DNA from 4 places in the Chimaeribacter sp. YP20170169 genome. Region 1 is predicted to be linked to each of the others. Evidence: predicted binding sites of a transcription regulator. Region 1 holds the regulator's gene; each other region holds the start of a gene.
The links. Region 1 encodes PurR, which represses purine synthesis genes. Its sites were predicted from a motif close to CANGCAAACGTTTGCNTG; they were not measured.
Positions count from the first base shown of each region.

Region 2: a site for PurR is predicted at 3,211-3,228, ahead of cvpA (colicin V production protein). Genes of this name have one in related genera too.
Region 3: a site for PurR is predicted at 2,844-2,861, ahead of ACK3SD_RS15895 (NCS2 family permease). Genes of this name have one in related genera too.
Region 4: a site for PurR is predicted at 3,125-3,142, ahead of purM (phosphoribosylformylglycinamidine cyclo-ligase). Genes of this name have one in related genera too.

Region 1 is NZ_CP176824.1:2,194,687-2,202,580, reverse strand. Features, by position in the region: gene cfa (cyclopropane fatty acyl phospholipid synthase) at 1-321, opposite strand, end outside; gene punC (purine nucleoside transporter PunC) at 657-1,859, opposite strand; gene punR (DNA-binding transcriptional activator PunR) at 2,003-2,911, shown strand; gene purR (HTH-type transcriptional repressor PurR) at 2,942-3,967, opposite strand; gene cydH (cytochrome bd-I oxidase subunit CydH) at 4,295-4,384, shown strand; gene ACK3SD_RS09820 (C40 family peptidase) at 4,441-5,226, opposite strand; gene ACK3SD_RS09815 (Grx4 family monothiol glutaredoxin) at 5,644-5,985, shown strand; gene rnt (ribonuclease T) at 6,050-6,733, opposite strand; gene gloA (lactoylglutathione lyase) at 6,826-7,233, opposite strand; gene nemA (N-ethylmaleimide reductase) at 7,340-7,894, opposite strand, start outside.
Region 2 is NZ_CP176824.1:1,164,509-1,172,402, forward strand. Features, by position in the region: gene accD (acetyl-CoA carboxylase, carboxyltransferase subunit beta) at 1-918, shown strand; gene folC (bifunctional tetrahydrofolate synthase/dihydrofolate synthase) at 1,086-2,366, shown strand; gene dedD (cell division protein DedD) at 2,356-3,066, shown strand; gene cvpA (colicin V production protein) at 3,284-3,775, shown strand; gene purF (amidophosphoribosyltransferase) at 3,806-5,323, shown strand; gene ACK3SD_RS05355 (UbiX family flavin prenyltransferase) at 5,430-6,002, shown strand; gene argT (lysine/arginine/ornithine ABC transporter substrate-binding protein ArgT) at 6,271-7,050, shown strand; gene ACK3SD_RS05365 (histidine ABC transporter permease HisQ) at 7,104-7,790, shown strand; gene ACK3SD_RS05370 (ABC transporter permease) at 7,787-7,894, shown strand, end outside.
Region 3 is NZ_CP176824.1:3,478,470-3,486,363, forward strand. Features, by position in the region: gene ACK3SD_RS15890 (Na+/H+ antiporter) at 1-1,173, opposite strand, end outside; gene ACK3SD_RS15895 (NCS2 family permease) at 1,362-2,729, opposite strand; gene ACK3SD_RS15900 (hypothetical protein) at 3,209-3,364, shown strand; gene ACK3SD_RS15905 (glutathione S-transferase family protein) at 3,358-4,032, opposite strand; gene ACK3SD_RS15910 (putative bifunctional diguanylate cyclase/phosphodiesterase) at 4,540-6,675, shown strand; gene ACK3SD_RS15915 (Gfo/Idh/MocA family protein) at 6,842-7,894, shown strand, end outside.
Region 4 is NZ_CP176824.1:972,188-980,081, reverse strand. Features, by position in the region: gene arsC (arsenate reductase (glutaredoxin)) at 1-148, shown strand, start outside; gene hda (DnaA inactivator Hda) at 161-868, opposite strand; gene uraA (uracil permease) at 967-2,265, opposite strand; gene upp (uracil phosphoribosyltransferase) at 2,348-2,974, opposite strand; gene purM (phosphoribosylformylglycinamidine cyclo-ligase) at 3,206-4,243, shown strand; gene purN (phosphoribosylglycinamide formyltransferase) at 4,243-4,881, shown strand; partial or broken gene fucI (L-fucose isomerase) at 4,886-5,344, opposite strand; gene ACK3SD_RS04445 (FGGY-family carbohydrate kinase) at 5,760-7,349, shown strand; gene ACK3SD_RS04440 (LacI family DNA-binding transcriptional regulator) at 7,413-7,894, shown strand, end outside.

The DNA.
Region 1 (7,894 bases):
TTGCAGGTTGGTCAGGCGGGCAGCGGCAATGCGCAGGGTATCTTTCAGGTGGTGGGGCAGCTTGTGCTCCAGACCGGCGGCCACTACGCGCTGGAAGAAGATGTCGAGCCGCTCGCACTCCCACCAGCCATCCATGTAGCTTTCGCCAAGGCCCAGTGAGCCTTCCTGCAATACGCGCTTAAAAAAATCGGGGTTATTGATGGTGATATCGAAGGGCCGGGAGCCATTGATTTCGATATCCGCCTGGCTGAGCATCTCATGGGCAATGCGATACCACTGGTTATCCTGAATGCTCAAATCTTCTATACACGATGAACTCATAGCTTCTCCATCACTTTTTCTTCTGACTTATGACCTGCAAGGAAAAGCATAGACAATTTGCAGGCGTATACGAGAACCCGCGGGGTAACCCGCCGTATCTGATATTCGACTATGTACAGAGGAAAGTGGGACGAATCCCGCTGGCCCAGGGGTAGGACAGCAGGTCATCATCCCTGACAAAATGCGCGCACTCCTCGCGCACCAAGACTTGATAAAAGTTTTGTAAAACCGTTGTTCTTATCGAGTGAAAAAGAGTATAGGCGCGCCAGAAGCGATACTCAATAGTCAATCCCTTCTGGCGCAAAGAATAATCAAGCGATTATTCAGTAAGGCAATTATGCCGTTTGGTTAGTATGCCGCTCATGACGGATGGCTGCCTGCGCCGACGCATTACGCTGGAGCAGGTAGCCTGCCAATGCCAGGCCCACGGTGCTCAGCATCACACTGACGGTTGCCATCAGCGGCTGGCTGATAAAGGCCGATACCATCAGACTGGCGACGAAGCAGAGTCCCAGTTGCAGGGCATTCTGCAGGGCCGCGGCCTTGCCGGTGCTCTGCGGGAAGGGCAGTAGCGCGTTAGCCACAATTATGGGATAGAGTGCGCCATTTGCCAAAGCCATCACACAAAATGGCACCAGCAACAGCGCCAGCCCCGGCGTGGCGAGCCAGGCCAGCAGGAACAGCGCGATGATGCTCAGGCTGTAGCCAGCCAGCAGCCACGGCACTAGCACCTTGCCATCACGGCGGCTGACCACGTAGCGGCAGCCAAACCCACCCATCAGGAAGGCAAAGGTCTGCGGCACGTAGCTCAGGCCGATGGCATCCGCGCCATAGCCCATGGCGTGCAGGATGAAGGGCGAGCCGGTCAGCCAGGCGAAGAAGCCTGCCGAGCAGGCGGCATACATCAGCACGTTGCCGCTAAAGACGCGGGAGCCGAGCAGCGCCAGCATTCCTACCTTGGGGGCCGGATGGTCAGCACCCGGCCGGTTGGCAGGCTGGAGCCGCAGCGTTGGCACCAGCAGCAGCAGGGTGATGGCGAGCAGCGCCAGGAAGATGGCGCGCCAGCCAAAGTGGTTCAGCAGCCAGGCACCCAGCAGCGGGGCCAGCGCCGGTGACAGCGCCACCAGCGGCATAATGGTGGCAAACACCCGTTTCGCCTGCTCGCCCGTGCAGCGGTCCACCACCAGCGCCTGCCAGCTTACGGCCGCGGAACAGACTCCCACCGCCTGCACAAAGCGCATCAGCCAGAGCTGGCGCGCATCCTGCACCCACAGCATCCCGGCGCAGCCGACGGCAAACATCAACAGCCCCAGCACCAGTACGGGCTTGCGGCCGATGCGGTCAGAGAGCGGCCCCCAGATCAGTTGGGCGCAGGCGAAACCGGCCAAAAACAGGCTCAGGCTGGCGCTGATGGCATTGGGCGTCAGCGAAAGATCTGTCTGCATCTGGGCGAAGGCCGGCAGGTACATGTCAGTGGCCAAAAAGCCAAGCACACTCAGTCCGGCCAGATAGAGCATGAAAAGAGGGGAGCGGGTCATAGCAAATTCCTATGGTTTGTTAGTAGATGATAAGAAAAACGCATAGCGGTGCGCACTCTACTGGAGCAGCCAGGGCATTGTGAAACGTTAAAATTTGCGCCATGCTGTGAAAAATTTTGCAAGCAGAAAGAGTGGGGCGCGCCATGTGGTCAGAGTATTCGCTGGAGGTGGTGGACGCCGTAGCACGCACCGGCAGCTTTAGCGCGGCAGCGCAGGAGCTGCACCGGGTGCCCTCGGCGGTCAGTTACACCGTGCGCCAGCTGGAGCAGTGGCTGGCGGTGGAACTGTTTGAGCGCCGCCACCGTGATGTGGCGATCACCGAGGCCGGACAGGTTTTTATTGAGGAGGCGCGCGGTGTTATCAAAAAAATGCAGGCCGCGCGTCGCCAGTGCCAACAGGCGGCCAATGGCTGGCGTGGGCAACTCAATCTGGCGGTGGATCGGGTGGTGCGTGCCGATCGCACCCGGCAGCTGGTGCTCGATTTCTACCGCGAGTTTCCCGATATGGAGCTGCTGATCTCGCCGGAGGTGTTCAACGGCGTCTGGGATGCGCTGGCGGATGGACGGGTGGATGCAGCGATTGGTGCCACCCGCGCCGTGCCGGTGGGCGGCAGCTACCGCTTCCGCGACATGGGCTTTCTGCCGTGGCGCTGTGTGGTGAGCCGTACCCATCCGCTGGCACAACTGCCCGGCCCGTTGGCGGATGAGCAGTTGCGGCCGTGGCCAGCCCTCTGTCTGGAGGACACCTCCCGCACCCTGCCGAAGCGCGACACCTGGACGCTGGATAACCAACGGCGGCTGGTGGCGCCAGACTGGACCAGCGCGCTGGATTGCCTGCTGGCTGGCCTGTGCGTGGGGATGATCCCGGCGCACATGGCGCAACCGCTGATCGATCGTGGAGAGTTGGTGCTGCTGACGCTGGCGCAACCCTTCCCGGACAGCGCCTGTTGCCTGACCTGGGATCAGGCGCGCACCTCGCCAGCGCTTAGCTGGTTGCTGGATTATCTGGGGGACAGCGAAACGTTGAACCGGGAGTGGTTGCGTGGGGAGTAAAAACCGGGGCGCATGGCCCCGGCTGGTCGATTAACGGCGGTAGTCGCGGTAGGGGCCATCGGCCACGGAGCGACGCTCCACCAGTTTCGGGCGCACTTCAATGGTCTGCGGGTCTTCACGCTTGCTGGTGATGCGATCCAGCAGCATGGCAAAAGCACTCTCGCCGAGGCGCTCTTTCGGCTGGTGGATGGTGGTCAGTGCCGGGGTAAAGTAGCGCGCGTTACGCACGTTGTCATAGCCAATCACCGAGATGTCTTGTGGCACGCGCAGGCCCATCTCGTCGGCGGCGCAGATGGCGCCCATTGCCATGATGTCGCCGCCGCAGAACACCGCCGTTGGGCGCTGCTTCTGCACCAAAATCTGCTGCATCGCCTTGTAGCCGGACTCCGGCTCAAAATCACCCTGTACCACCCACTCCGGGCGCACAGTGATATTTGCCTCTTCCATCGCCTTCAGGAAGCCCTGATGGCGGCCGCCGCCGGTGTTGCGTGACAGCTGGCCGGGGATGATGCCGATATCACGGTGGCCGCGCTCAATCAGATAACGGCCTGCGATGTAGCCGCCCTCAAAGGCGTTATCAATGATGGAGTCAGTAAAGTCGCTGCGTGCTGAACCCCAGTCCATCACCACCATCGGGATGTTGCGGTACTCCTCGAGCATACCGATCAGCTGATCCGGGTACTCAGAGCACATCACCAGCAGGCCATCGACGCGCTTTTGCGCCAGCATCGCCAGGTAAGCTTGCTGCTTGTCGAGGTTATTGTGGGAGTTGCAGAGGATCAGGGTATAGCCCTTGCTGTAGCAACTGTTCTCCACGGACTCAATCACCTCAGCGAAGTAGGGGGCCTCACTGGAGGTCGCCAGCAACCCGATGGATTTGGTGTGGTTGACTTTCAGGCTGCGCGCCACGGCGCTTGGGGAGTAGTGCAACTCCTTGATGGCGGCCCAGACCGCCGCCTTCGTCTCTTCAGCGACGAAACGTGTTTTGTTGATAACGTGTGACACGGTGGTGGTGGACACGCCGGCACGTTTGGCGACATCTTTAATCGTGGCCATGGGAAAAGTGACTCCTGAAAATACGTGTTACAGCACGTAACTATAATGTTAATCGTTTGCCTGCGTTTATTCTTCTGCCCACCGTAAAAGATGCAGTGAATTCTAGGGGGAGAGGACGGTCATCTTCGCTGGGGAGCGGTGGGGCATTGCAGCCGCGGCCGGGTACGCAGTGTGTAAACCGCGAATTTTCCCCTATTCTTGCGCAAAGGGGAAGCAGAAAATTATCCCGTTGCGCATCACGACGTGATAGGCACTGCCTGCAATACTGTGAGAATATGAGAACTCATACAAACATTGTGGTTTTGTTTGCGTTATTCAGGAGAACACATGGATACCAATTTGAAACTGTCGCTATGCACCACTGTGGCGGCGCTCACCATGATCATTGCCTTTAGCTTTACCGCTGTTTTGGGCTAATCCGCCTGCACCAGAAAAAAAAGACGCCCTTGGGCGTCTTTTTTGTTACGCGGTGGTCAGCGCACGGTCTTGGGGGTCATCACGCGGCGGGCGCCGACGTAATGGTCCTGCCAGTAGTCATTATCCAGATAGCTGATGCGGATATCCTCGCCGGTGCGCGGTGACTGGATAAATTTGCCATCGCCGAGATAGACGCCAACATGGTCAGCCGCGCCACGGTTGGCGATGCGGAAGAAGACCAGATCGCCGCTCTCCAGCTCGCCACGTTTAACCGGCGCGGCATCACGCAGGTGGTACATCTCATTGGCGGTGCGTGGCAGGCGGATCTTCATCACATCTTTATAGGCGTAATAGACCAGCCCGCTGCAATCGAAACCGGTGGTGGGGGAGGTGCCGCCCCAGCGGTAGGGCTTGCCTACCTGCTTCATTAGCTTGGTCATCGCCGTTTGCTTGGCTTTCTGGTAGCGCTTTTTATGCGCCGGGCTGAGTGCCAGCGGGCCGCTCTCCACAGCTTTGGCCTCGTGGCCGGGCAGGCGCTGGCGGCCATAGCCTTTTTTATAGCCCTTTTTCGGCGGCGTCACCTTGACCAGATGGGTAGAGGCGGTTTTACGTGTTTTACCGCTTTTGGTCGTGACCTTGACCACCTGAGCCTTGTCGCGGCTGGTGGCTTTTTTCTTTACGCTGGTTTTCACCGGCTTGCGCTTTTTACGGTCATCCGTCCTGGCCTCACTGGCATGGCCCTTGCGGGGTTCGGCCGACGTGCGCGCATGGGGCGACGCATGCGCCAGATTCATACAGAGCTGGGTAAAAAGCAAAACGAAAAGCGTAACGAGTAAACGCATGGCAACGCTACCAAAAGTGTCCGACAAACATCCATGGAGGCCCAGTATCACTGAAACCTGCCGCACAAAAAAGCATGAAACCCCCTGATTCTAATTCATATTGTCAGAAAAAGTTAATAGCTTTTTTCATTAGTGAAAACTGGGGGGGAGATATGCTGCTTTTATCCGCAACTCAAGCGGTTAGCGGCCTGGCGGCATAGAGGGATAACGCGTTTTTCCGATAAACCTCATCGTTCAGATCTGTTACTGTTAACATATGTTTAATTATTGTTAGCAGTCAGGCCGACGAATTTGGGGCATGGGGGAAAACCCTGCAAAAAATGGTGTTTTCATCCCGTTGCCGCCCTCGTTACAATAGGCCACTGCTGATTTGATGTGACGCGTAATAGCCAGCCAATGGCTTGAGGAAGCAAGACAATGACGACAATTGAAAAGATCCAGGCCCAGATCGCGGAAAACCCGATCCTGCTGTACATGAAAGGCTCCCCGAAGCTGCCAAGCTGTGGCTTCTCCGCTCAGGCGGTACAGGCGCTGTCCGCGTGCGGTGAGCGTTTTGCCTATGTGGACATTTTGCAGAACCCGGACATCCGTGCTGAGCTGCCGAAATACGCCAACTGGCCGACCTTCCCGCAGCTGTGGGTGGATGGTGAACTGGTCGGCGGTTGCGACATCGTGCTGGAGATGTACCAGCGCGGCGAACTGCAACAGCTGATCAAAGAGACCGCCGAGAAGCACCGTTCCCAGGAAGAGCAACAGTAATCCGGGCGCGGGGGCAACCTCAGCGGCAATGAAAACGGGCGACCCTAGGGTCGCCCGTTCTGTTTTACTCGTCGGCCTCTGGTGTCGCCAGCGGCCAGCCACCCAGCCGTTTCCAGCGGTTGACCAGCTCACAGAACAGCAGTGCCGTCTGCTCGGTGTCATACAGCGCGGAGTGCGCCTGGGCGCTATCAAAGGGGATGCCGGCGGTGATGCAGGCTTTCGCCAGCACCGTCTGCCCGAGCACCAGCCCGCTCAGCGCCGCGGTATCAAAGGTGGCAAAGGGGTGAAAAGGGTTGCGCTTGAGGCTACCGCGCTCGGCGGCCGCCATCAGGAAGCTGTGATCAAAGTTGGCATTGTGCGCCACAATAATCGCCCGGTTGCAGTTCTGCTCCTTCATGCCCTTGCGCACCATCTTGAAGATGGCGTGCAGCGCCTCATACTCACTCACCGCGCCACGCAGCGGGTTGTGCGGATCGATGCCGTTGAAGGCCAGCGCCTCCGGTTGCAGCACCGCCCCCTCAAATGGGGCGACATGGAAGTGCAGCGCCTCATCACGCGTCAGCCAGCCGTCGTCGTCCATGCGCAACGTCACGGCGGCGATCTCCAGCAGGGCATCGGTACGGGCGTTAAAGCCAGCGGTTTCAACATCAATCACCACGGGATAGAACCCGCGGAAGCGGCCACTCAGGGCGTTGGGATCACTTTTATCAGCCATCAGTTTCTTATCAGGTTCGAATTCAGCGCGCATTATGGCAAATTTTCGCGGCCGATGCAGGGGAAGGGCAATACGCAGGAGAAGACGGGCGACGGCGTGCCGCGCCCGTAGGATCAGGGAAGCTATCAGTTGCCGAGGCCTTTGCCAGCGTGGCTGTTTTCAATCAGCTCGATCTTGTAGCCATCCGGGTCTTCCACAAAGGCGATCACGGTGGTGCCGCCCTTGACCGGGCCAGCTTCACGGGTCACATTGCCGCCAGCATTGCGGATCTGGTCACAGGTCGCCGCGACATCATCCACGCCCAGCGCGATGTGGCCGTAGGCCGTCCCCATGTCGTAGCTCTCGACGCCCCAGTTATAGGTCAGTTCAATCACCGCGCCTTCGCTCTCTTCGGTATAGCCGACGAACGCCAGGGAGTATTTGTATTCGGTATTTTCACTGGAACGCAGCAGACGCATGCCTAATACCTTGGTGTAGAAGTCGATGGAGCGTTGCAGGTCACCGACGCGAAGCATGGTATGGAGTAAGCGCATAAAGTCCTCTGATAACAGGTTGGCACGCGGCGAGGTGTTCGCCGCGTGGATAAAAACAGTTAAGTATAGCCTTCGCAGGCGAATAAATTCAATGTGATGCAGATAGTCACAGCGTTGGGTAGTCGGTGTAGCCATCACGGCCACCGCCATAGAAGGTCTCTGGCTGCGGTGGGTTGAGCGGCGCCTGCTGGGCAAAGCGCGCCACCAGATCCGGGTTGGCGATGTAGTCGCGGCCAAAGGCGGCGGCATCAACGTAACCGGCGTCAATCAACTGCTCCGCCTTCTGCTGCGTATAGCCACCGGCCCCGATGATCACCCCCTGATAGCGGGCGCGAATCGCCTTGCGCAACGCCTCCGAATAGGGACGGCCGCCGACCCAGTCCGGCTCGGAGATGTGCAGGTAGGCCAGTTGGCGGGCGCTCAGTTGCTCCACCAGCGTCAGCGCATCCTGCTCCTCCTGCTTGCCATTGCCCATGCCAGCGACGGCACCGACCGGCGAAATGCGGATGCCGACGCGGTCAGCCCCCAGTTCGGCCACCACGCTCTCCACGACGTCCAATGTCAGGCGCAGGCGGTTCTCGACACTGCCGCCATACTCATCATTTCGCAGGTTGGACTCCGGCGACTGGAACTGGTGCAGCAGGTAGCCGTGGGCGGCGTG
Region 2 (7,894 bases), 1.0 Mb from region 1:
ATGAGCTGGATTGAACGAATTCTAAATAAGAGCACTATCACCCAAACCCGGAAGGCCAACATTCCTGAGGGCGTCTGGACCAAATGCGACAGCTGTGGCCAGGTACTCTACCGGGCGGAGCTGGAGCGCAACCTGATGGTTTGCCCGAAGTGCGATCACCACATGCCGATTGCAGCGCGTATGCGCCTGCACACCTTCCTGGATGAGGGGAGCGATGTGGAGCTGGGCAGCGAGCTTGAGCCAAAGGATGTGCTGAAGTTTAAGGATTCCAAGAAGTATAAAGATCGCCTGAGCGCGGCCCAGAAAGAGACCGACGAGAAAGACGCGTTGATCGTCATGAAAGGGACGCTGCACGGTATGCCGGTGGTGGTGGCCTCCTTTGAGTTCGCCTTCATGGGCGGCTCGATGGCCTCCGTGGTCGGCGCGCGCTTTGTGCGTGCGGTCGAGCAGGCGCTGGAAGACAACTGCCCGCTGGTCTGCTTCTCCTCCAGCGGCGGTGCCCGTATGCAAGAGGCGCTGATGTCGCTGATGCAGATGGCGAAAACCAGTGCTGCGTTGGCGAAGATGCAGGATCGTGGCCTGCCGTACATCTCCGTGCTGACTGACCCGACCATGGGTGGCGTCTCCGCCAGTCTGGCGATGCTGGGTGACCTGAACGTCGCCGAGCCGAAAGCGCGTATCGGCTTCGCTGGCCGCCGCGTAATCGAGCAGACGGTGCGCGAGAAGCTGCCAGCTGACTTCCAGACCAGTGAGTTCCTGATCCAGAAGGGCGCGATCGACATGATCATTCGCCGCCCGGAGATGCGTGACAAACTGGCCGGCATCCTCGCCAAGCTGACCAACCAGCCGGAGCCGAATGTGGTTGTCCATGTGGTGGACGGCGACGACGTGGTGAGCGAGAGCCAACAGGACGTCTGATCGGCCTGATGGCGGCCCGCGAGGGCTGCGGGGCGGCCTGTCCGCCCCGGTAACCGGCCCGGCTGCCGCCCGTCACGCCTGACATGGGGCACCATCTGCGCCGACGTCGTGGGTGGTGCGTTGTCCACATCCGCTGCACGACGCGCAGCGTAAGCCGAACGGGACCGATGCAAACTCTACCCACTCCCCAAGCCACGTCGCCCCTGGCCACGTGGCTTCATTATCTGGAACACCTTCACGCTCAGGCGATTGATCTTGGCCTGACGCGCGTCAGGCAGGTGGCCGAGCGCCTCTCCCTGCTGCAACCCGCCCCCTTTGTTTTCACCGTCGCCGGCACCAACGGCAAGGGCACCACCTGCCGCACCCTCGAGGCGATTCTGCTCGCCGCTGGCCTACGCGTCGGCGTCTACAGTTCGCCGCATTTGGTGCGCTATACCGAGCGGGTGCGCATCCAGGGGCAGGAGCTGCCCGAGGCGGCGCACTGCGCCTCCTTCGCCGCGCTGGAGGCAGGCCGGGGCGACACCACGCTGACCTACTTTGAGTACGGCACCCTCTCGGCGCTCTACCTGTTCCAACAGGCGGCGCTGGATGTGGTGATCCTCGAGGTGGGGCTGGGCGGCCGTCTCGACGCCACCAACATCGTCGACGCCAACGTGGGCGTGATCACCAGCATCGCGCTGGATCACACTGACTGGCTGGGGCCGGATCGCGAGAGCATTGGCCGTGAGAAGGCTGGCATCTTCCGTCCGGGCCGCCCGGCGGTGGTGGGCGAGCCGGACATGCCGCACACCATCGCCGAGGTGGCGGCGGAACTGGGCGCACCGCTCCATGCGCGTGGCGAGGCGTGGCACTTCAGCGCCCAGCCAGAGAACTGGCGCTGGGCGTGCGGTGGCCGGGTACTGGCTGACTTGCCGCTGCCACAGGTGCCGCTGGACAACGCCGCCACCGCGCTGGCCGCGCTGCACTATGCTGCGCCCGCTTTGCAGGTGGGAGAGGAGGCGATCCGCCTTGGCCTGCAACAGGCGATGCTGCCGGGCCGCTTCCAGACCGTCAGCGAGTCGCCGCGCCTGATCCTCGACGTGGCGCACAACCCGCACGCCGCCGGTTATCTGGCGCAGCAGCTAGCGCAACTGCCGAAGGCGCCCGGTGCGACGGTGCGCGCGGTGGTGGGGATGCTGGCGGACAAGGACATTCCCGGCACGCTGGCCTGTCTGGCGCCGCAGGTAGACGCCTGGTACTGCGCGCCGCTGGAGGGGCCGCGTGGGGCTAGCGCCGAGCAATTGGCCGCGCACCTGACGGAACCTCGGCAGTTCGCCGATGTCAAATCAGCCTGGCAACAGGCAATGCAGGATGCTGATGATCATGACATTGTGATTGTCTGCGGGTCATTCCATACCGTGGCGCATGTCATGGAGGCACTAGAGGCGGGAAACAGCCGTGGCGAGTAAGTTCCAGAATCGTTTGGTCGGGACGGTGATATTGGTGGCGCTTGGCGTCATCGTACTGCCGGGCCTGCTGGATGGTAAAAAGAAGCACTATGAAGATGAGTTCGCGGCTATTCCGCTGGTGCCGAAGGCCGGCGACAGCCAGGAGAATGACGCGGTGCCGCCGGCGACCCAGTCACTGCCAGCCCAGCCACCGGAAGGGGCAGGGCCAGCGGTGGACGCCGCCACCCGGCCAAACGCCGAGCTGAACAGCGCCGCTGGCAGTGCGCCAGCCAAAGCGCCGGTGACGGTATCGCCGCCGCCGATGACCGAAAGCAAGCCGCAGGTAGTGGAGAAGCCAAAACCGGTGGAGCCGAAGCCCCAGCCAAAACCGGAGCCGAAACCGCAGCCGAAGCCGGAACCCAAGCCAGAGCCGAAGCCAGAGCCGAAGCCGCAGGCAACGGAGAGTGCGCCAGCCGGGCAGGCTTACATCGTCCAGCTTGGCGCGTTGAAGAACGCCGCCAAGGTGAATGAGATTGTTGCCAGCCTGCGCCTGTCGGGCTACCGCGCCTACACCGTGCCCTCCACGCCGGTGCAGGGGCAGATCACCCGCATCTTTGTCGGGCCGGACGCCTCGAAGCAGAAGTTGCAGTCGGCGCTGCCGGAGCTGAACCAGATCAGCGGGCTGAGCGGCCAGATCCGCGCCTACAGCGCCGGACGCTGATTGGCACCAGCCACAACGGGGCGCCCTTTGGCGCCCCGTTTATCATTTCAGGGGAGGGAATCGCTGACGGCCACGCTATGTTTCTGCCTGGGTTGAGGTTTTTTTAAGCACAATTAATTATTTGCGACAGGGCCAGATTTCCCCTACGCAAACGTTTTCTTTTTCTGTTAGAATTCGCCGCGAATTGGATGCGGGGCGGATCATCATTGGAATTGTCATGGTCTGGATTGATTACGTCATCATTGCAATTATCGGGTTTTCGGCGCTTGTCAGCCTGATCCGGGGGTTTGTCCGTGAAGCGCTCTCACTGGTTAGCTGGGGATGTGCGTTCTTTGTGGCCAGTCACTACTACCCCTACCTTGCCATCTATTTCACCCGTTTTGAAGGCGAACTGGTTCGGAACGGAATCGCAATCGGCATCTTATTTATCGCGACGTTGCTCGTAGGTGCGGTTGTTAACTATGTGATCGGTACGCTGGTGGAGCGCACCGGGCTGTCAGGCACAGACCGGGTGCTGGGCGTGTGTTTCGGCGCGTTGCGCGGTGTCTTGATCGTCGCCGCCATCCTGTTCTTTCTGGACACCTTCACCGGCTTTTCACAGAGTGCTGACTGGAAACAGTCTCAGTTGATTCCGCAGTTCAGCATTATTATCAGGTGGTTTTTCAGCTACCTGCAGAGCACGTCGAGTTTCTTGCCGCAGCATCTCTAACTGCGGCAGCGCTGATGAGGAAAAGACAACATGTGCGGTATTGTCGGGATCGCCGGTTTTATGCCGGTCAACCAGTCGATTTATGACGCGTTAACGGTGCTCCAGCACCGTGGGCAGGATGCCGCAGGCATCATCACCATTGATGCCAACAACGGCTTCCGTCTGCGTAAGGCAAACGGTCTGGTGAAAGATGTGTTCGAAGCACGTCACATGCAACGCTTGCAGGGTAACATGGGCATCGGCCATGTACGCTACCCGACCGCCGGCAGTTCCAGTGCATCAGAAGCGCAGCCTTTTTATGTCAACTCGCCGTTCGGCATCACTCTGGCGCACAATGGTAACCTGACCAACGCCCACGAACTGCGCAGCCAGCTGTTCGAAGGGGCGCGCCGTCACGTGAACACCACCTCTGACTCCGAGATCCTGCTGAACATCTTTGCCAGCGAGCTGGACCGCTTCCAGCACTACCCGCTGGAGGCGGAGAACATCTTTGCGGCCATCACGGCGATGAACAAGCAGATCCGCGGGGCCTACGCCTGCGTGGCGATGATCATCGGCCACGGGCTGGTGGCGTTCCGTGACCCGAACGGCATCCGCCCGCTGGTGATGGGTAAGCGCACCCTGGAAGATGGCCGCATTGAGTATATGGTGGCCTCCGAGAGCGTGGCGCTGGATACGCTGGGCTTTGAGTTCCTGCGCGACGTCGCGCCGGGCGAGGCGGTCTACATTACCGAACGCGGCCAGCTGTTTACCCGCCAGTGCGCGGAGAACCCGAAGTTCCACCCGTGCCTGTTCGAGTATGTCTACTTTGCGCGCCCGGACTCCTTCATCGACAAGATCTCCGTCTACAGCGCCCGCGTGCGCATGGGCGAGAAGCTGGGCCAGAAGATTGCCCGCGAGTGGGAAGATCTGGAGATTGACGTGGTGATCCCGATCCCGGAGACCTCCAACGACATCGCGCTGGAGATCGCCCGCATCCTGAACAAGCCGTACCGTCAGGGCTTCGTGAAGAACCGCTACGTCGGCCGCACTTTCATCATGCCGGGCCAGCAGGCGCGCCGCAAATCCGTGCGCCGCAAGCTGAACGCCAACCGCGCCGAGTTCCGTGACAAGAACGTGCTGCTGGTGGATGACTCCATCGTGCGTGGCACCACCTCCGAGCAGATCGTGGAGATGGCACGTGAGGCGGGCGCCAAGCGGGTTTACCTCGCGTCGGCCGCGCCAGAGATTCGCTTCCCGAATGTCTACGGCATCGACATGCCGAGCGCCAACGAGCTGATCGCCCACGGCCGTGAGGTGAGCGAAATCACCCAGATTATCGGTGCCGATGCGCTGATCTTCCAGGACCTGGATGACCTGATCGACGCGGTGCGTGAAGACAACCCGGACATTGAGCAGTTTGAGTGCTCGGTGTTCAACGGCGTCTACGTCACCAAGGATGTGGATCAGGGCTACCTGGAGCATCTGGAGTCGCTGCGCAACGATGACGCCAAGGCGATGCGTGGCCAGCAGGAAGTGGAAAATCTGGAAATGCATAACGAGGGCTGATTATTCTTGCCGCTTTCGTTACCATAACCTCTCCAGGGCCAGACTTGTCTGGCCCTGTCTTTTTCGGCGCATCCGGTTTGCGGGCGTCCAGTGCAGAGGATTACCTATGAAACGACTCATCATCGGCATCTCGGGCGCCAGCGGCGCCATCTACGGGGTGCGCCTGTTGCAGGTGCTGCGTGAAGTGGACGGCATCGAAACCCATCTGGTGATGAGTAACGCCGCCCGGCAGACGCTGGCGCTGGAGACCGACTACTCGCTGCGCGACGTGCAGGCGCTGGCCGACGTGGTGCATGATGCCCGCGACATCGCCGCCAGCATCTCCTCCGGCTCCTTCAAGACCGCTGGCATGGTAATCCTGCCGTGCTCCATCAAGACGCTCTCCGGCATCGTCAACAGCTTCACGGACAGTCTGGTGACGCGCGCGGCGGACGTGGTGCTGAAAGAGCGCCGCCCGCTGGTGCTGGCGGTGCGCGAGACGCCGCTGCATTTGGGCCATTTGCGCCTGATGACGCAGGCCGCCGAACTGGGCGCGGTGATCATGCCGCCGGTGCCAGCCTTCTACCACCGACCTCAAACGGTGCAGGAGATTATCGACCAGACGGTAAACCGCGTACTGGATCAATTTGATATTGAATTGCCTGACGATCTGTTCGAGCGCTGGCAGGGCGCGCGCTAGGCACCTTGCCCCACCAACGATCATTTTTCTCATCTGCACCAGTATGGCGCACGCGCCGCACCCCGCTGGTGCATCTTTTCCCGGCAGTTATCTATACTCTCAACACGGCATACCGTTCCTCCTGTGGATTGGCGTTATGGCGTGATCTCTGGCCGCCTTTTTGCGAGCCGTGAAGGTTATTCATCACCCCCGCATAATCGGCATGAAACCTGCATGAAAAAGCGGGTGAGTGCCGGGTCAGGCACCGACTATCATTTGAGGGTAATGTATGAAGAAATTGGTCAAAGTCCTTCCTCTGGTTCTGGCATTTGCGACCGCCGGCAGCTTCGCCGCGGTGCCGAAAGATCTGCGTATCGGCACGGACCCCACCTATGCACCCTTTGAGTCCAAAAATGCCAATGGCCAGCTGGTCGGCTTCGATATTGATTTAGCCAAGGAGCTGTGCAAGCGCATCGAGGCGAAGTGCACCTTCGTGGAGAGTGATTTCGACGCGCTGATCCCCTCGCTGAAAGCGAAGAAAATTGATGCCATCATCTCGTCGCTCTCCATCACTGAGAAGCGCCAGAAAGAGATCGCCTTCACGGAAAAACTCTACGCCGCCAACGCCCGTCTGATCGCCAAGAAAGGTTCGCCCATCCTGCCGACGCTGGAAGCCCTGCGTGGCAAGCGCGTGGGCGTGCTGCAAGGCTCGACCCAGGAGGCTTACGCCAACGCCATGTGGCAGCCGAAGGGCATCGACGTGGTGGCCTACCAGAATCAGGACTTGATCTACGCTGACCTGGACTCCGGCCGCATCGACGCCGCCTTCCAGGATGAAGTTGCGGGCAGCGAAGGCTTCCTGAAGCAGCCGGTAGGCAAGGATTACGCTTTTGCAGGCGAATCGGTGAAGGATGACACCTTCTTTGGCGTCGGCACCGGCATGGGGCTGCGCAAGGCGGATACGGATCTGAAAGCCGCGCTCGACAAGGCGTTCGCCGAGATGCGTCAGGACGGCACCTACGACAAGTTTGCCAAGCAATACTTTGATTTCGACGTGTACGGCGGCTAATGGCCGCAGCCTTTCCGCAGGGGCGTCCGCCCCTGCCTAACTGAGATACCGCCATGTTTGACGGCTATTCCCAATTGATTCTCCAGGGTGCCTGGGTGACGCTGGAGCTGGCGCTCTCATCGGTGCTGCTGTCAGTGGTGATCGGGCTGGTGGGGGCGGGCGGCAAGCTCTCCCAAAGCCGCGTGCTGCGCGCCCTGTTCAACGGCTATACCACCCTGATCCGTGGCGTGCCGGATCTGGTGCTGATGCTGCTGATCTTCTACGGCCTGCAAATTGCCCTTAACAGCCTGACCGAGTTGCTGGGCGTCGGCCAGATTGACATTGACCCGCTGGCGGCGGGCATCATTACCCTCGGCTTCATCTACGGGGCCTACTTCACCGAGACTTTCCGCGGTGCCTATATGGCGGTGCCACGCGGCCAGATTGAGGCAGCGACCGCCTTTGGCTTCAGCGGCGCGCAGACCTTCCGCCGCATCCTGTTCCCGGCCATGATGCGTTTCGCGCTGCCGGGCATCGGCAACAACTGGCAGGTGATCCTGAAGGCCACCGCGCTGGTGTCACTGCTGGGGCTGAACGACGTGGTGAAGGCCACGCAACTGGCTGGCAAGGGCACCTACCAGCCCTTCTTCTTCGCGATGGTGGCGGGCGCGGTCTATCTGATTTTCACCACGCTCTCCAATGGCGTGCTGCTGTGGCTGACGCGGCGCTACTCGCTGGGCGTGAAGAGGGCTGAGCTATGATGGAGATCCTGCAACAGTATGGCATGGCCCTGCTGTGGAGCGACGGCTACCGCTTTACCGGGCTGGCGATCACCCTATGGCTGCTGGTCTCCTCGGTAGTGATG
Region 3 (7,894 bases), 1.3 Mb from region 1:
GAAGGCGGAGCCATCCGGCAGGAACAGCGGGATGGAGAGCACACCGGCCAGCGTGATCGCCCCACGCACCCCGGCGAAGGAGGCGACCCACAGCTCGCGGGTGGTGTAGCTGCCGAACATCAGCGGGCGCTTGGCCAGCAGGCGGTTGCTCAGCTTTTTCATCGACCACAGCCACAGGAAGCGCAGCATCAGCAGCGCGAAGTAGATCAGTGCCACATCCGCGAACAGCTGCCAGTTTGGCACGGTCGGGTCATTCTCCAGCATCAGCAGCGAAGTCTCGAGGATGCCCGGCAGTTGCAGGCCGAGCATCAGGAACACCATGCCGTTGAAGACGAACTCCAGCATCGACCAGACGCCGTTGGCGCGCAGGCGCATCGCCAGCGGCGCGTTGCGGATAATGCCGGACTGGCTGATGGTCATGCCAGCCGCCACTGCCGCCAGAATGCCAGAGACGCCAATGTGCTCCGCCACCAGGTAGGAGGCGAACGGCAGCAGCAGCAGGAACACCGTCTGGGTTGCCGGGTCATCACCGCTCCAGCGGCTCATCACGCGCAGCGACTTGCTGTAGAGCCAGGTAACGGCGACGCCCGCCAGCAGGCCGCCAATCGCCACCTTCAGGAACTCCACCGTCGCCCCGGAGACGGTGAACACCATGGTGCCCATCGCCACCGCAATGGCAAACTTCAGCGACACCAGGCCGGAGGCGTCATTCATCAGCGCCTCGCCCTCCAGCACGCCCATGATCGATTTCGGGATACGCCCCTTGCCAACGATGCCGGAGAGCGCCACCGCATCGGTCGGTGACAGCACCGCCGCCAGCGCGAAGGCCGCCACCAGCGGCACGTTCGGCACCACCAGATGAATCAGGTAGCCGATGCCGACCACTGTCAGCAGCACCAGCATCAGCGCCAGTCCCAGCACCTCGCGGCCGTGGTGCAGGAACTCACGCATCGGCGTTTTCCAGCCATCGGCGAACAGCAGCGGCGGGATAAACAGCACCAAAAACAGTTCCGGGTCAAAGTCGATGTGCAGCCCGAAGTTGGGCCACGCCAGCATCGCGCCAACGGCGATCTGCATCAGGGGAAGGGGGATCTGGAAGGGCAACATCCGGGTGACGACCCCGGAGAGTGACACCACCAGGATCAGGATGAGGATTGTAAAAAAGATTTCCATGCGTTCCTTGGGCTCTTGTCGTTATAACATCAACCGGCCCCACGGGCCGGCACAGGCAAGCGGTGATAGTAGATCAGATTGGAAAAGGTGTTAAACCCGCGTGTGCGCAATGCCGGGATGTGGCGCGGCAAGGAAAATTCGCCGCATAAAAAAGGGGAGCCGTGGCTCCCCTGGATGATTGTGCGGGATCAGATGGCCCAGCCACCGGCATAAAACACCACCAGCGCCACGGCGATCACCACGGTGCCGACGTTCAGCTTGCGCCACTCGCCACTCACCACCCGGCCAATCACCAGCGAGCCGAAGCCCAGCATGATGCCAGTGACGATGTTGCAGGTCAGCACGATAAACACCGCGCACAGCAGGCCCGCCATCGCGTCCACGAAGTCGTTAAAGTCGAGCTTGGTGACGTTGCTCAGCATCAACAGGCCGACATACATCAGCGCCGGTGCGGTGGCGTAGCCCGGCACCAGATAGGAGAGCGGCGAGAGGAACAGCATCAGCAGGAACAGCAGGCCAACCACCGTCGCGGTCAGGCCGGTCTTGCCGCCCGCCGCCGTACCCGCTGCCGATTCAATGTAGACCGCCGCTGGCGAGACACCCACCAGCCCGGCGAAGATGCTGCTCACGGAGTCAGAGGTCAGCGCCTTGCCGCCGCTGATGATCTGGCCGTCGCTGTCCAGCAGGTTGGCCTGCCCGGCCACCGCGCGGATGGTGCCGGTGGCGTCAAACACCGCGGTCATCACCAGCGCCAGCACGCTCGGCAGCACCACCGGTTGCAGCGCGCCCAGAATATCCAGGCTGAAGATGGTGGAGTGGCCGCTGGCGTCGGTCAGCGACGGCATGGCGAACAGCCCCGAATACTTCACCGACGGATCGAAGATCAGCCCAATGATCGACAACACCACAATCACCAGCAGGATGCCGCCCGGCACCCGGCGCTTCTCAAGGCCAATGGTGGCCGCCAGCCCCACCAGCGTCATCAGCACCGGGAAGGAGGTGAAGTCGCCCAACGCCACCGGCAGGCCGGGGGCCGGGTTCTTCACCACCAGACCGACGCCGTTGGCGGCGATCAGCAGCAGGAACAGGCCGATGCCGATGCCAGTGCCGTGCGCCACGCCCATCGGCAGGTTACGCAGGATCCAGGCACGGATGCCGGTGGCAGAGATCAGGGTGAACAGCACGCCCATCAGGAACACCGCGCCCAGCGCCACCGGAATGGTGATCTGCTGGCCGAGCACCAGACTGAAGGCGGTGAAGGCGGTCAGCGAGATGGCACAACCGATCGCCATCGGCAGGTTGGCCCACAGCCCCATCAACAGCGAGCCAATGCCCGCCACCAGACAGGTGCCGACGAACACGGCCGCCGGTGGGAAACCGGCCTGGCCGAGCATCCCCGGCACGACGATCACGGAGTAGACCATCGCCAAAAAGGTGGTCAGCCCGGCGACAATCTCCTGCCGCACGCTGCTGCCGCGCGCACTGATTTTGAAAAATGCATCCAGTGAGCCTGTTGGCTGCACGGAGCCACCCGTCCGGGTGTGATTGCTAGACATATGATGTCCTCTGAATGTGGTCTGGGAGTGTCGGCGCAGGGTGGTTTAGCGCAGTCGTTTCCGTTTCGTGGCATCCCTGGCGCCGCGTTTCCTGAAAAAAGAGAGGCAGAAAACAAGGCAAACGTTTAACTCTGAACCCGCATGACGTTATTAAAATAGGAGATAAATAAAAGGCAAACGATTATCCAGCCAGCTAGCGGGCTTTTTCAACTCCATATCATGACAAAATTTGCCTGATTGCGCATTTAAGCAGCATTCACGCACCCCCTGATGCGTTACCAGCCTGACGTGCCGGAAAAAGCGGCGAAGCCGGAGGGAAACGCTCTGTTTTTGTTGCGCAACAGCAGGTAAGCAAAACGCCGTTTCACTATTTTTGTGATGTGTCTCACAAAAATATTGATCTGGTGAATCGTTATGCATATCCTTTTTGTATGACGCGCACAAAAAATGCGCTCCCACCCTTTTTACTGGAGGCAACGATGAAATCGATGACCCTACCTTCGCGCCAGGACGCCACGTCCGCGCAAGGCAATACGCCACGCCCGACCCTGCGCCGCCAGACCGTGCGTCTGTGCAACCGCCTGTTGCAGTCGCTGGGGCGACACTTTACCCACGCCCCCGCACGCCCCTACTGAGCACCCGCCAGTTCGTATGGCCCGCCCTGCGCCAGCGCACGCTGGTAGGCGGGCCGCGCTTGCGCCCGTTTCAGCCAGTCAGCCAGCGCTGGCGCGCCCTCCAGCCCGCCCCGCGAATTCAGCGCCTCCAGCGGGAAACTCATCTGGATATCCGCCGCGCTGAACTCACGCCCGGCGAACCACGGGTTCTCCTGCAACGCCTTCTCCAAATAGTCGCGGTGAACGGCGATCTGCTTGTCGAACCAGGCCTTCTGCATCCCCTTGCCAATCGCGCCAGCCACTGGCCGCACCAGCAGCGGCACCGGCGGTTTGCCGAGCCGGCTGAAGATCAGTTTCATCAGCAGCAGTGGCATCAGTGAGCCTTCGGCGTAGTGCATCCAGTAGCGGTAGTGCTGGCGGGCAAAGTGGTCGGTAGGTTTCAGCAGCCCCTGCGCGTCGTAGGTCTCCTGCAAATATTCGATGATGGCACCCGATTCCGCCAGCGTCAGGTCGTCGTCGGTCAGCACCGGCGATTTGCCGAGCGGATGCACGCGCTTGAGCGCCTCTGGGGCCAGCATGGTGTGGGAGTCACGCTGGTAACGCTCAATCTGGTAGGGCACCTCCAGCTCCTCCAGCATCCAGAGAATGCGCTGGGAACGGGAGTTGTTCAGGTGGTGGAGGGTGATCATGCGGGCGCTCCTGAGTCATTAACCACAGTAATGATTAACTATAGCTGATTCCCCCAGCTGGCCGGCGCGCGCCCTTGAAATGGCCGCCTTTTTTCCGCCACACGCCCTATTTTCCGCCGGCATTTCCCCCGCCCTGGCCCCCAACGGCCTGTCTGGCGGCAGCCGGGCTTGGCATCGTCACTCACAAAGCCAAATAAACCGACTAATATCATCTAAACTTTGCCTGTTAATGATAAAGATTTTTTTCTTTTTAAAACTTTTAGCCTGCTTAGGAGTGTGGCGTACGCGCCAGTTTAACCATCTGGGAAAAGCCGCTAGAATCGTTAAATAAGCCTTAAATAACACATAATTAATGCTAAACATATTAAGGCGCGCCCTCTAGCCTGCCGCATGACTGTTAAGCCAACATAATCGTTAAGGGCTTTTTACGGCGATCGTCCTGCCGCTTCAACGGCGCCATAACCGGGACGCATTGCCATCAATTCAGGTTCTCTCGGAGAGCACGTTATGCTTGCCAGCAGTTACAACGATGTATTGGTGATGTTCTCTTTCATCGTTGCCATCCTTGCCTCATATACCGCGCTGGACATGGCCGGTCGTGTGGCCACCACTGACAAGCCCGCAGCCCACTGGTGGCTTGGCGGCGGCGCGATTGCGATGGGGATCGGCATCTGGTCGATGCACTTCATCGGCATGTTGGCCTTCAGCCTGCCGGTCGCCATCAGTTACGATCCCACCATCACCGGCCTGTCGATGCTGATTGCCATCGCCTCCTCGGTCTTCGCCCTCTGGCTGGTCACCGATCTGCACCTGCCCATCTCCCGCCTGTTGGTTGGCTCGGTGATCATGGGGGTCGGCATCGCCGGGATGCACTACACCGGCATGGCGGCGATGAACGTGATGCCCGGCATGTCCTATCATTTCGGCTGGGTGGCGCTCTCCATCGTGATTGCGGTGCTCGCCTCCGCCGGCGCGCTCTGGATGTCCTTCCGGCTGCGTACCCAGACCTCCAACGTCAAGCTGCTGCGCGCGCTGGCCGCCATCATCATGGGCATCGCCATTGTCGGGATGCACTACACCGGCATGGCGGCCGCCAACTTCTCCATGACACCGGAGATGATGAGCCACATGCACCGCCACGGCGGCGTAAACACCAACTGGCTGGCGGTGCTGGTGATTGTGGTTACCCTGGCGGTGCTGGCCATCACGCTGGTGGTGTCGGTGCTGGACGCCCGCCTTCAGGCGCGCACCGCAGTGCTGGCGCAGTCGCTGGAGCAGGCCAACCGCGAGCTGACCCAGCTGGCGCTGCATGACAACCTGACCAAGCTGCCAAACCGCCTGCTGCTGGAGGATCGTATCCAGCAGGCGCTGCAAAAGGCGGAGCATGAGGATACCCAGTTCGCGGTGCTGTTCATGGATCTGGATGGCTTCAAGGCGGTGAATGATGCCTATGGCCACCACATCGGCGATCAGCTGCTGATCGCCGTCACCGAGCGCATCCGCGACCGGCTCGGCACCCAGGACACGCTGGCGCGGCTGGGCGGCGATGAGTTTGTGGTGCTGGTGGAGATCAGCGACCCGGCCGATGCCGCCACGCTGGCGGCGCAGCTGGTGATGCTGATTGAGAAGCCGTTCCACGTCTCGCGCTATGAGTTGCTGGTCTCCATCAGTATCGGCATCGCCGTCTACCCGAGCGACGGCACCACCGAGCGCGAACTGATGCTCAACGCCGACGCGGCGATGTACCACACCAAAAACTCCGGCCGCAACGGCCACAGCTTCTTCCAGAAGTCGATGAACACCAATGCGCAGGAGCAGCTGCAACTGATGCACGATCTGCGGCTGGCGATTGAGCATGACGAACTGCGCCTGCAATACCAGCCCAAGTTCACCGCGCCGGATGGCCCGGTGTGCGGCTTTGAGGCGCTGGTGCGCTGGGAGCGCCCGGAGACCGGGATGCTCAGTCCGGCCGTGTTCCTGCCGCTGGCGGAGAAGACCGGCCTGATCCTGCCGATTGGCGAGTGGGTGCTGAACGAGGCGTGCCGCCAGCTGAGCGAGTGGCACCGCCAGGGGCACGAGGAGTGGAGCATCGCCGTCAACCTGTCGGCGTTGCAGTTTGAGCAGCCGGATCTGGTGGAGAAGGTGATCAGCATCATCAAGCGCCACAACATCCCGCCAAGCAAGCTGACGCTGGAGGTGACGGAGACCACCGCGATGCGCAACCCGGATGTCAGCGTGGCCATCCTCGACCAGCTGACCGAGCTGGGGGTGAAGGCGTCGATTGATGACTTCGGCACCGGCTACTCCAGCCTGCTCTACCTGAAACGGCTGCCGGCCAGCGAACTCAAGATTGACCGGGCGTTCATCAACGAACTGACCATCGACAATGAGGATGCCAGCATTGTCTCGGCGATCATCGCGCTGGGGCAGACCCTCAACCTGAAGGTAGTGGCCGAAGGCGTGGAGACGCCGGAGCAGCAGGCGTTCCTTAGCCAGCTCGGCTGCGACGCCCTGCAAGGCTTCCTGCTGGGCCGCCCAATGACGCCCGCCCAGATCGCCGAGCGCATCAGCAGCGACTGGCCCGGCCGCGTCATCCCGGCCACTGAAATTACCGCCCGCGAAGCGGACGCCGCTTCACCATAATCCCCAGCGCCTGTCGGCTCCCGGCAGGCGCACCCTTTTCCCCGCCGATAACCCCCGTTCGCCGCCATTGGCCGCATGTTCACTGCCTTTTCCCCCGCCCTACCCGGCTGCCATCAGAGGATGGTCTATAGTGAAAGGAGTCCCGCATCCGCACTGAGGAGCCAGCATGACCGATGAGAGCAACTTCCCGTTTGAGAATCGCGGCCCCGCGACCGCCACCGGCCACGGCCTGCCCGCCGAGGGGGCTTACCTGCCACCCTCCGAGATTGACAGCGGCAAGGCCGAGGGGGAAAGCGTAACCTTTATCAACTGGAAGGGGGAGGCGGACACGCCGGAGCCTTCGCCGCCCACCTGGCTGCCGCCGGAGCAGCGCGTCGGCATCGCAGTGGTCGGGCTGGGGCGGCTGACGCTCAACCAGATCCTGCCGGCGCTGCACCGCTGCAAGAATGCCCGGCCAGTGGCACTGGTCTCCGGCAAGCCCGACAAGGCGCGCGTCGTGGCGGCGCAGTATGGCATCCCGGAAGAGGCGATTTACCGCTACGACGAGATGCACAAACTGGCTGACAACCCGGAGATTGAGGCGGTCTACATCGTGACGCCCAACGGCCTGCACCGCGACCACGTGCTGGCGGCGGCGCGCGCTGGCAAGCATGTGCTGTGCGAGAAGCCGATGGCCAACACCTCGCAGGAGGCGCAGGAGATGGTGGAGGCCTGCCAGCAGGCTGGCGTGAAGCTCATGATCGCCTACCGCTGCCAGTTTGATGCCTACAACAAAGAGGCGGCGCGGCAGGTGCAATCTGGCGAATTGGGACGCCCGCGGCTGATTGAGGCGACCAACGTACAGTCGATGGGGCCGGATGACCAGTGGCGCTTCAAGGCGGCGCTGGCTGGCGGCGGTGCGCTGCCGGATATCGGCCTCTACTGCCTGAATGGCGTGCGCATGATGCTGGCGGAGAACCCGATTGAGGTGTACGCGCAGGCCATCAACCCGACCGGCGACCCGCGCTATGAGGAGGTGGAGGAGACCATCACCTTCCAGATGCGCTTCCCGTCGGGCGTGGTGGCGCAGTGCTCGTCCAGCTATGGCGCGCACGAGGGCAAGGAGATGACCATCCGGCTGGAGAAGGGTTGGGTGAAGCTGGAGAACGCCTATGCCTACAGCGGCCAGCGCCTGAAAGTGTCGCAACTGAAGGGCGAGGCGGTGTCACAGGAGGAGTTG
Region 4 (7,894 bases), 1.2 Mb from region 1:
GGAGCTGAAGCTGGCGGAGGAGAGCAGCGAGGAGGCGTTGATTCAGGCGATGGCCGATCACCCGCGGCTGATTGAGCGCCCGATTGTGGTGGCAAACGGCAAGGCGCGCATTGGCCGGCCGCCGGAGCGGGTACTGGAGATCCTGTGACGCCGCGCCCGGCTACAGGTTAAGGATCTCTTTGACGAAGGGAATGGTGAGCTTGCGCTGGGCAGTGATGGAGGCACGGTCAAGCTGGTCGAGCGTCATGAACAGGGTGCGCATCTCGCGATCGAGCCGCTTCAGCAGGAAGCGGCCCACGTCTTCCGGCAGTTCAAAAGCGCGCAACTTGGCGCGCAACTGCAATGCCTGCAACTTCTCCTCATCCGACAGCGGCAACAGCTTGTAGATCTGCCCCCAATCGAGGCGCGAAGCCAGATCAGGCAGTTGCAGGCTGAGCTGGCGCGGCGGGCGGTCACCGCTGATGAACAGCCGGGTGCGGCCACTCTCCAGAATGCGGTTGTAGAGGTTAAAAATCGCCATCTCCCACGCCTCATCACCGGCGATGCACTCGATATTGTCGATGCAGACCAGCGCCAGCTGCTCCATGCCATCCAGCACTTCCGGGACAAAATAGGCGCGCTTGTCGAGCGGCACATAGCCGACGGCTTCACCACGCAGGGATAGCTCGGCACAGGCCGCGTGCAGCAGGTGGCTGCGGCCGCCGCCGACGCGGGACCAGAAGTAGATGTAGGTCCCATGTTCCTGATTCAGTGCATTGTGGATGGCAGCGAGCAGGGAGGGGTTCTCCCCCGGATAAAAACTGGCGAATGTCTCATCATCCGGAAGATAGAGTGGCAATGAAAGCTGTGCCGGTGTGTTCAGAAGCACCTCAACCAAAAACTGGCAGTAAAACCCGGCGAGTCTACCACACAAACGGCCGCCAGTAGAACCGGCGGCCGCACAATGTGGCCGGGGCGGCGGCGGGCCTAGTGGCGCGGCTCCGCCGGTTTGTCGGCGTCTTGCGGCGCCAGCACCTGCTCCTCGCCACGAAACAGCTCAATCACGCGGAACAGCAGGCTGAGGAAGATGCCGACGATGGTCGCCAGCGCCATGCCCTTCAGTTCGGCCGCGCCGATGTGCACCTTCGCGCCACTGACGCCGATGATCAGGATCACCGAGGTCAGAATCAGGTTCTGCGCGCGGTTATAGTCCACCTTGGACTCAATCAGCACGCGGATGCCGGAGGCACCAATCACGCCGTAGAGCAGCAGCGACACCCCGCCCATCACCGGCACCGGCACCGCCTGGATTGCCGCCGCCAGCTTACCGACACAGGAGAGCAAAATCGCCAGAATCGCCGCGCCGCCAATCACCCAGGTGCTGTAGACCTTGGTGATCGCCATCACGCCGATGTTCTCGCCGTAGGTGGTGTTTGGCGTCGAGCCAAAGAAGCCGGAGATCATGGTGGAGAGGCCGTTGGCGAACATGGAGCGGTGCAGCCCCGGCTCGCGCAGCAGGTCTTTCTGCACGATGTTGGCGGTCACCACCAGGTGGCCGACGTGCTCCGCGATCACCACCAGCGCGGCGGGCAGGATGGTCAGCATCGCCACCCACTCAAAGCGCGGGGTGTAGAAGGTCGGCAGCGCGAACCAGTGCGCCTGCCCGATCGGGGTGACATCCACCACGCCCATAAAGAAGGCGAGCGCGTAGCCCACCAGCACACCGATCAGGATCGGGATGATGGCGAGGAAGCCGCGGAACAGCACCGAACCCAGCACCGTCACCGCCAGCGTCACCAGCGAGATGGTGACGGTTTTGCCGTCCACCGCCGCGCCGTCTGCTGGCAGCAGCCCGGCCATGCCAGCCGCCACGCCTGCCAGCTCCAGGCCAATGACCGCGACAATCGCGCCCATCGCCGCCGGCGGGAACATCACGTTGATCCAGCCAATGCCGGCCTTCTTCACAATCAGCGCCACCACGCAGAACAGCGCGCCGCAGAGGATGAAGCCGCCGAGCGCCGTCTCATAGCCGAGCGGCAACAGCAGCAGCACTGGCGAGATGAAGGCGAAGCTGGAGCCGAGGTAGGCCGGGATCTTGCCCTTGCAGACAAACAGGTAGAGCAGCGTACCGATGCCGTTGAACAGCAGCACGGTGGCCGGGTTGATCTTGAACAGGATCGGCACCAGCACTGTGGCGCCGAACATGGCAAACAGGTGCTGGAAACTCAACGGAATCGTTTGCAGTAGTGGTGGACGCTCACTCACCCCGATGGCGCGACGGGTCATGGTTTCTCTCTCCAGGAAGGTCTTATTGACAGTGTGGTAAAAAAATCAAAAAAAAGCCGACTTCTCAGTCGGCTTAATAGCGTTACTTAGTACCAAATATTTTGTCGCCCGCATCGCCCAGGCCCGGGACAATGTAGCCTTTCTCATTCAGACGCTGGTCGATGGAGGCGGTGAACAGTTCCACGTCCGGGTGCGCTTTCTCCAGCGCGGCAATCCCTTCCGGCGCGGCCACCAGCACCAGCACCTTGATGCTGGTGCAGCCGGCTTTCTTCAGCAGGTCGATGGTGGCGATCATCGAGCCACCGGTCGCCAGCATCGGGTCTACCACCAGCGCCATGCGCTCTTCGATGTTGGAAACCAGCTTCTGGAAGTACGGCACCGGCTCCAGGGTCTCTTCGTCGCGGTAGACGCCAACCACGCTGATGCGCGCGCTCGGCACGTGCTCCAGCACGCCCTCCATCATGCCCAGACCGGCACGCAGGATCGGGACAACGGTAATCTTCTTGCCTTTAATCTGGTCAACTTCAACCGGCCCGCACCAGCCATTGATGGTGACCTTCTCGGTCTCCAGATCGGCGGTCGCTTCATAGGTCAGTAAACTCCCCACTTCAGAAGCCAGCTCACGAAAACGCTTGGTGCTGATGTCGTTCTCGCGCATTAAGCCCAGCTTATGTTTGACCAGCGGGTGTTTTACCTCAACGATCTTCATAATTATTCTCCCCTACGATGGTTGGCGGCCAAAAAAATCGCGAGATTATAACGCCTTTTTTTGGCCGCGCCAGCGCTAATCTCCTGATCGAGATCAACAGATTTTGATAAGTAGTATAGAAGGCAAAAGCGATTTCCCCTTCATAAGCTACTCGCAAACGTTTGCCTGGGCTGTTAGAATTGCGCCGCTCCATTTTAACCACCAATTGCAAACCGCCGTGGGGATTCAGCAGTGACCGACAAAACCTCTCTCAGCTATAAAGACGCAGGTGTGGATATCGATGCAGGTAACGCATTGGTAGACCGCATTAAAGGTGTAGTGAAACAGACCCGCCGCCCGGAAGTGATGGGTGGGTTGGGCGGTTTCGGTGCCCTGTGCGCGCTGCCGCAAAAATATCGTGAACCGGTACTGGTATCCGGGACCGACGGCGTCGGCACCAAGCTGCGTCTGGCAATGGATCTGAAACGCCATGACACCATCGGCATCGATTTGGTGGCCATGTGCGTCAATGACCTGGTGGTGCAAGGGGCGGAACCGCTGTTCTTCCTCGACTACTATGCGACCGGCAAACTGGACGTGGATACTGCGGCCAGCGTGATCACCGGCATCGCCGAAGGGTGCAAACAGGCCGGCTGCGCGCTGGTGGGCGGCGAGACCGCCGAGATGCCGGGCATGTACCACGGCGAAGATTATGACGTGGCCGGGTTCTGCGTTGGCGTGGTGGAGAAGTCCGAGATCATCGACGGCAGCAAGGTGCAGGATGGCGACGCGCTGATCGCGCTGGCCGCCAGCGGCCCGCACTCCAACGGCTACTCGCTGGTGCGCAAGATCCTCGAAGTGAGCAACACCGACGCCGCCACCGAGCAGCTGGACGGCAAATCGCTGGCCGATCACCTGCTGGCCCCGACCAAGATCTATGTCAAATCGGTGCTGAGCCTGATTGAGCAGCTGGAGGTGCACGCCATCGCCCACCTGACCGGCGGCGGCTTCTGGGAGAACATCCCGCGCGTGCTGCCAGCCAATACCCAGGCGGTGATTGACGAGGCGAGCTGGCAGTGGCCAGCGGTGTTTAGCTGGCTGCAACAGGCGGGCAACGTGAGCCGCCACGAAATGTACCGCACCTTCAACTGTGGCGTGGGCATGGTGATCGCCCTGCCCGCCGAGCTGGCGGATCAGGCGGTGGAACTGCTGAACGCCTCCGGCGAACAGGCGTGGAAGATTGGCCGCATTCAGGCCTCTGACGCGGCTGAGCAGGTGGTGATTGGCTGATGAAGCGGATTGTGGTGCTGGTCTCCGGCAATGGCAGCAATTTGCAGGCCATGATGGAGGCCTGCAAACAGGGACGTCTCCACGCCACCGTCGCCGCCGTATTCAGCAACCGCGCTGATGCCTATGGGCTGGAGCGCGCGCGTGACGCGGGCATTCCGGCCCATGCGCTGGATGCGCGCGATTTTGCTGGCCGCGAGGCGTTCGACGCCGCGCTGGCTGACAACATTGACGCCTACGCGCCCGATCTGGTGGTGCTGGCGGGCTACATGCGCATCCTGAGCGCGGGCTTTGTCCGCCACTACGCCGGGCGGATGCTGAACATCCACCCCTCTCTGCTGCCGAAATACCCCGGCCTGCACACCCACCGTCAGGCGCTGGCGAACGGCGATGCCGATCACGGCGCGTCGGTGCACTTCGTCACTGAAGAGTTGGATGGCGGCCCGGTGATCCTCCAGGCCAAGGTGCCGGTGTTTGACGGCGACAGCGAGGAGGATCTCCAGGCGCGCGTGCAGGTGCAGGAGCACCAGATCTACCCGCTGGTGGCCGAGTGGTTCGTCACCGGGCGGCTGGTGATGCGCGATGACGCCGCCTGGCTGGATGGCGAGCGCCTGCCCGCCGTCGGCCATGCGGCGGAGTAACCGCTCAGCGCCGGTAGAGCGGGCCGAACGTGCGGCAGGCACGGTAATCCTGCCCCTCGCGATCCATGCCGAGGGCTGACCACACGGACGGGCGGTAGATCTGCCCGTCCGGCACATTGTGCATACAGACCGAAATGCGCAGCATCGACGCCAGCGTAATGAAATCCGCCCCCACATGCCCGGCCGTCAAGACGCCGTGGTTTGCCCCCCACTTCTCCATCACTGACTGAAGATCCCGAAACGGCCCGGTGCCGGTCAAACGCGCGACAAACCAGGTGGTCGGCCAGGTCGGATCGGTGCGCTGGTCGAGCCTGTCATGCACCGCTGGCGGCAGATCCACGCTCCACTCCTCGGCAATCTGCATTACCGGCCCCACCCCGTGGATCAGGTTGATGCGCGTCAGGGTGAAGGGCACGCCGCCACAGGTCACGAACTGCGACGAGAACCCGCCGCCGGGGACGTAGTCACGCCGCGGCGGCGTCCATCGATCACCGGATGGATGCCGACCCGCGGCAGGGCTGTTCTGTTCATCGTTTCTCCTTGGCGAGCGCCGCCCTCCAGATCGAAAGCCGACAAAAGCCTTTGCTAACTCGAGTTAGCATTAAGATCCCTCCGCTGATTGCTCAATGCTTTTCCACGCATTCTGTGAGCCTTTTCACGCCCAATCCTGTCCGCCCTTTAGGCCACAATAGGTAAAAGGCATAATTATCATTATATTAAGCCGAAATTGTGCAGACGATCACACTCTGGCATCAAAGCGCTTGGCGAAATGCGGTGGGTAAAATAGCGTCAACACTACCAGCTAACTCGAGTTAGCCGCTATCAGGCGCATTGTGGCCCACTGGCGGGTGTGCTCGGTGACAAAACAAGGAGCCGTGATGAGTGATAACTATTTTCTGGGGGTGGACGTCGGGTCTGCCAGCGTGCGCGCCGCGCTGTTCAATGACACTGGCGAGAGGCTGGGCTGCGCCAGTCGGCCCATCTCCCAGTTCCACGCCAGCGGTGAACGGGTGGAGCAATCCTCCACGGAGATCTGGCAGGCGCTGTGCGCCGCAGTGCGCGAGGCGGTGTCGGCATCTGGCGTGCCCGTGGACGCGATCCGCGCCATCGGCTTTGACGCCACCTGCTCGCTGGTGGCGCTGGATGCCGATGGGCACGGGGTGGCGGTCTCACCGGGGGGCGAGCCGAGCCATGACATCATCATGTGGATGGATCACCGCGCCCTGAAGCAGGCCCAGCAGATCAATGCCAGTCAGGATCCGGCGCTGCGCTACGTCGGCGGCGAGGTGAGCGTGGAGATGGCGCTGCCGAAGCTGTTGTGGCTGAAGCAGCAGCACCCCACGGCCTGGCAGCGCACGCACCGCTTTTGGGATCTGGCGGACTTTCTGGTGTGGCGGGCCACCGGTGTGGAGGTGGCGAGCCTCTGCACCCTGACCTGCAAGTGGAACTACCTCGCGCACGAGGGGCGTTTCAGCGACTCGCTGCTGGCGGCGGCAGATCTGGCGGATCTGCGTGACAAGCTGCCCGCGCGCGTTGCCGGGGTGGCGACGGCGGCTGGCACCCTCAGCCCGCAGGCGGCCGAGGCGCTGGGGCTGACCACCCGCACCACGGTTGCCACCGGCATGATTGACGCCCACGCGGGCGGCGTGGCGCTGGCCGGGGCCGAGCCGGAGGGGACGCTGGCGCTAATCAGCGGCACCTCCAACTGTTTGATGCTCGCCAGCCGCCACGAGATCCACACCCCCGGCGTCTGGGGGCCATACTGGGGCGCGATGCTGCCGGAGTACTGGCTGGCGGAGGGCGGCCAGAGCGCGGCCGGTGCGCTGGTAGAGTGGACGCTCAGCGAGCACCACGCCTCCGCCGGGCTGTTCGCACAGGCCAAACAGCAGGGTTGCCATCCGGTGGAGATTGCCAATCAGTGGGTCGCCCAACTCGAGCAGGCGCAGCCCTGCCCCACCGCGCAGCTGCATGTGCTGGCAGACCACCACGGCAACCGCTCGCCCCGATCGCGGCCGGATGCGCGCGGCAGCGTCTGCGGCCTGACGCTGGAGCGTGGCGAGCAGGCGCTGGCGCGGCTCTACCTCGCCACGCTGCAGGCCATCGCCTACGGCACCCGCCACATCATTGAGGCGCTGGAGGCGCAGGGGCACCGGCCGCAGCGCATCGCGTTGTGCGGCGGCGCACGCCACAACCCACTGTGGCTGCGCGAGTACGCCGACGCTACCCAGCGCGACCTGCACCTGATTGCCGAGGAGGAGGCGGTGGCGTTGGGCGCGGCCATCTGCGGCGCAGTGGCGGCCGGTGCTTGGCCGGACATCGCCACGGCGGCACGCGCGCTGGTGCGGCCCGGCACGGTGATCCGCCATCGCCCCACTACCCTGCCCTTCCACCAGCGCAAATACCGCGTCTATCTGGCGATGTGGGAGCAACAGCAGGCGCTGGAGGCACTGATGCAGCAAGAAGCATGAGTTCACGCGCCATTTGCTTTAATCTGCTGGTTTTGATTGGCGAAAAGGATTGGGGCGCTTGAGATGGCGAAAACCGTGGAACAGATTGCGCAGGAGCTGAAACTCTCCGTCACCACCGTGCGGCTGGTGCTGGGGGGCAAAGCGGAGCGTTACCGCATCAGCGCGAAGACACAGGCGCGCATCCAGGAGCATGTGGAGCGCTACGGCTACACGCTCAACCATTCGGCGCGCAGCCTGAAGCTGAACAAAACCGATACGCTGGGGCTGATTGTGCCCAACCTCTCCAACGTGTTTTTTGCCACGCTGGCGGAGAAGCTGGAGCTGCGCTGCCGCCGCTCCGGCTACCAGCTGGTGATCAGCTGTACCTACCATGACGTGGACTACGAGAACCGGCTGGTCAAGGCGTCGATTGCCCGCAACATCGACGGTCTGTTCGTGGTGCCCTCCACCCTTGAGAACCAACAGCACCACCTGCGGCAGATGAAAAAGCCGCTGGTGTTGCTGGATCGTGACTTTGGCTACAGCGACAACGCGCTGGTGGAGAG